Regions from separate parts of the Frankia sp. Cppng1_Ct_nod genome, predicted to be linked through region 2. Evidence: riboswitches for the same ligand, from Rfam matches in the RefSeq annotation. Region 2 holds a riboswitch; the other holds the start of a gene.
The links. A riboswitch is a leader RNA that binds a small molecule or an ion and turns the genes downstream of it on or off. The one in region 2 is predicted to bind cyclic di-AMP.
Positions count from the first base shown of each region.

Region 1: it holds a riboswitch for cyclic di-AMP, as region 2 does, so the genes downstream of both, NBW77_RS09540 (C40 family peptidase) here and NBW77_RS00430 (transglycosylase family protein) in region 2, are expected to answer to the same signal.

Region 1 covers NZ_CAKKTK010000024.1:30,377-32,564, forward strand. The annotation lists gene NBW77_RS09535 (transglycosylase SLT domain-containing protein) at 1-568, opposite strand, end outside; gene NBW77_RS09540 (C40 family peptidase) at 701-1,330, opposite strand; cyclic di-AMP (ydaO/yuaA leader) riboswitch at 1,441-1,602, opposite strand; gene NBW77_RS09545 (alkaline phosphatase family protein) at 1,958-2,188, shown strand, end outside.
Region 2 covers NZ_CAKKTK010000001.1:87,038-89,225, forward strand. The annotation lists gene NBW77_RS00425 (polysaccharide deacetylase family protein) at 1-432, shown strand, start outside; cyclic di-AMP (ydaO/yuaA leader) riboswitch at 839-1,016, shown strand; gene NBW77_RS00430 (transglycosylase family protein) at 1,019-1,366, shown strand; gene NBW77_RS00435 (NUDIX hydrolase) at 1,571-2,053, opposite strand.

The sequences.
Region 1 (2,188 bases), on a different contig from region 2:
ACGGTTGCGCCGTCGGCGGGGATGCCGGGTTAGCACTCACACTTCCCGCAGCACTTCCCGCAGCACTTCCCGAAGCACTTCCCGAAGCACTTCCCGAAGTGGCTGCGGCAGCGTCACCCCGTGCAAGATACTGGCGATAGGCGCCATTCGTGTAGGTACTCCACGCGCCTATCCCCTGAATGTCGCATACGTGCTTGGCCGCCCACGCGTTGGTTGCGGGATCGTACAGGTCCCGGTCCCCCACCCAGCTCGCATGGGCCCGCATATTGATCTGCCACAGTCCGCGGGAGTCCTCGCCGTTCGAGTTGTGCGAAGTCGGGTTGCCGCCGGACTCCGCCAGCGCCACCGCCACCCAGGTACCAAGCGGCGCCCCGCTGCAGCCAGAAAGTCCGGCGTTCATTCCGACACTGGCGATCGTAGCGTCGGAAACCTGGGTCGGAGCAGGGGTACTCGCGCTGGCCGGGCTTGCGCTTAGCATCATTCCGGCCGTCGTGCCGATGACCCCGACAGCGGCGATCATCGCGCCGCGATTGTGCGGGGTCTGCTTCCGGTGTCTTCCCTTGGACATTGTTGAACATCTCACTCACGGTGTCGTTTGAGCAGCTCGAACGCTCGGTGGATTCAAGACCGGTACGCCTTTCCGGCGACACCTTTCCTGACGGGCAAATATCAAGGAAAGGTCAGAATGCGCCGTACCGGTTCACCCGATGCGACCGACAAGATAGTGGGAGGAATAGATTTTCTGAAGCCTGACGACCGTCCCGCTGTGGGGAGCGGCCCATATCATGTCGTTCCCGGCGTAGATCCCCACGTGATAGATGTTTCCGGGAGAACCGAAAAAGATGAGGTCACCGGGCTGCTTCGCGCCCTGAGACACCTTCTGCGCGGCCGCGTACTGGGCATCGGTCACCCGTGGGATATTGCGGCCCAGCTGCTTGTAGACGTACTGGACGAGACCGGAACAGTCGAATGCGTTCGGCCCCTGGGCGCCCCACATGTACGGCTTGCCCGCCTGCTTGGAGGCCAGATAGACGATCTTCGCACCCAGGCTGCTGGCGGACGCCGACGAACCGGCCGGATCGGTGGCGGTGGCGGTGGCGGTGGCGGACCCACTTCCCGCCGCCGAGGACGGAGATGCCGAGGATGAAGGCGAGGCCACGGCGGGCTCCGGCGCGGAGACCCCCGCCGCCTGTGCGCCACCACCTGCCCAGGTCGCCGCGGTGACGCCGCTGGAGTCGCCCGTGGTGTCGGCCGCCTGGTCGTTGGCCCAGGCCGGGGCCGAAAGACCGGTGAGGGCAACGGTCCCGGTGACCGCGGCAGCGACCGCCACCCGCGCGGACACTCGTCCAAATGTGTAACTGGTGGTCGGCGCGCGGTGACGACCGCGTCCGGAACGCGTCGTATCGGCCGAGTCCGAACACGCCTGATATGCAGGCAAGGTTGGTCCTTCCCGTACGCCTGCGAGGTTAGCTGTCGGGTTCGGGCCGGGAAGCCCGGTCGGCGCGCGGGGATGCGCGGCCGACTTCACCCCAAGGACGTCGCCGTGGCGGCGGCGTCCGGCGGAAGATGGTTCCCCCGCTTCTGCCCTGGCGACTGCTAGAGGGACACCGGACCGTGGGCAGAACTCGGCGTGCAGTCCGGTGCTGCTGAGAGCTCGGCCACGGTAGCGAACTACACGCTGTGACCGCAAGTCCCAGTTCTACGGGATTATCGGCGCATATTGGCTACTGTACGTGTCGGTTATCCTGTCCTCGCTGCCGTCGCCATCAAGATCACAAAGGTTGGACTGAGGCAGGATGCGGTCTGCCCGGATCCCGGTATCACGGAGCCCGGTATCACGGATCCCGGTATCACGGATGCGGATGCGGATACCTCATGCCATCGGGTCGCCACTACGTGACATGCTGACGCTTGAGCGAGCCGTAGCATGATATGGACCGGTGTCGGGGGTACCAGCATGACCGTCCAGATCGACCATGTGATCGTCCTGGTTCTGGAGAACCGGTCGTTCGACCATCTGCTCGGATACCTACCGAGCGACGATCCCGACTTCGAAGGCCTGACCCGCGGCGGCCCATATGAGAACCCCGGGTGGAACGGCGGCCCGGCACAGGCCGCATCCCCGACCGGTAAACACGTCCTGCCCGTCGACCCGGACCACTCCCATGACGCGGTCATGCTGCAACTG
Region 2 (2,188 bases):
GGGACGTTCCACCGCCCGCTGTCGGTGTCCGGTCGGTCCGCCTACGGCATCACCGGCACACACAACGTCGGCGAGGTCTTCGACGAGGTCGCCGGGAACCGGGACAAACTCAACGCGCTCCTTGGCCATCCGCCGGGGTTCTTCCGATCAGGTACGGCACACTGCGACGACGTAGCGACACGCATCGTCGCCGATCTCGGTGAACGCGTCGTCAACTTCGACGTCAACGGCGATGCCGGGGCGACCTTCACCCCCGACCAGGTTACGCACGCCGTGCTCACCGCACGGCCCGGATCGGTCGTCATCGGCCACATGAACCACCCGTCCGGCGGCACCGCCCAGGGGATCGCCGCTGCGGTGCCCCGACTGACCGGTTCCGGCTTCCGTTTCGTTCGCCTCTCCGACTGTCCGATCTCCGGCTGTCTGCGCTGAGAACCGGTTGTGGAGAACCGGTCAAGGACACGACCACTGACGGCCGGATCAGTCCGAAAATGACATCGCAGGCCCCGACCATACGCGTACCGGTACTCGTTCCGCGATCGCCACCCGGTCGACCCGACTGCTTACGTAACGCGAAACGCGCAATCAAAGTCGGTGCGTGAGGATGCGGTGACGATTCCGTATCCGGCCGGGATGGAACGGCGCCGATCATTTTGTGACCGGTGTGCGTACGTGCTGTGACCGGTGTGCGTGCGCGCGGGCGCGGTACCGGTCGTGTTTACCACCGTCAACATCGGACGTTTAATGTGCGCCTCTTCACTGCGCGGTGGACTGCCTTGCCTTCTGGACGGGCGATGTGTGTATGGTCTTCGCCGTGCCTTCGACCAGGAAGGCGCCGTCGGACGGCACGCCGAATCCTGCCCCGTCCGACGAACATCAAAAAATGGCAGGAGCGGGGGAACCATTTTTTTGGGCGTCGCAGTCAGGCGTCCTTGGGGTGAAGCCGCGTAGCGCGGCCGGGCGACTTCCCAGTCCGAACCCGACAGCTCACCTCGAAGGCGTGGGGAAGGGCATTTTTATGTCCCGAATCACCATGCGTGCCCGTGCGATGGTTGTTGTCCCGGCGCTTGCTGCCGCTATCGGTGGCGGTGTTGCGATGTCCCAGTCCGCGAGTGCGGCAACACCGGATCAGGTTCTGGCATCCATTTCCCTCTGTGAGTCGGGTGGAAACCCCAACGTGGTGAACTCGATCGGGGCGGGTGGGCTGTTCCAGTTCCTCCCGGACACCTGGCATGGGGTGGGTGGATCAGGTCTGCCGCAGAACGCGAGCGTTGCCGAGCAGTGGCAGCGTGCGCGCATCCTGTACGCGCAGCAGGGCACCAACCCCTGGTACGCATCCAAGCACTGCTGGGGCGGCAGGAGCTGACCCACAGCGCCCGACATGACTCCGGGTATGACAAGTACCCGCGCCGGGCAATGTCCGCCTGGTAGCGCACGGGCCCCGGGCTGGATTCGACTACCGAATCTCGCCCGGGGCCCGGCACGCTGTCATCCGCCGACCGCGACGAAAACGGCACCTGCATATGTCAAAACACCTGTGCCAGAAACACCTGTGCCAGAAGGGTGTACGTCAGGAATGTTCGCGGTCCACCCGACCGGCTGGCGGGCGGGTGCGTTCGAGTTTCAGCGCGACGTCTACCAGATCGCCCCGGTCGAGTGCATCGACCCGGTTAAGATCGATCCATGCGGCCTGGTCGGTGGAACCGCCGATCTCGTGCCGCAACGCGCCGTTGACCACTCGTGCCGTGTAGAAGACTCGAACGGCGTGGTGGTCGGCTTCGACACCGCGCCCACGTGGATACCGCCGCAGGATCGAGTCCACGCCCAGTAACGATTCGATGACGACGTGGTAGCCGGTTTCCTCCTCGACTTCCCGGATCGCCGCGAAGTACGGGTCTTCCCCGTGATCAATACCGCCTCCGGGTAGGGTCCAGACCTTCCCGCTCCTGCCGACAAAACGTGCGAGAAGGATTTTTTCCTCCTGGATGCAGACAGCGTATGCCGCGACCCTCAGCTCCCGTGCGACCCGGTCGCGTCTCCTCATCCACTGCATGCCCACACGCCTTTCCTGATGACAATGACCACCCTCGCCCGCTCAACCGTTGAGCTCATGATGCCGGCAAGGGTGGTAACCCGGGAACCGCCGGTCGGCCGGCCGCGCCATGCGACCGCCCGGATGCCTGGCGAG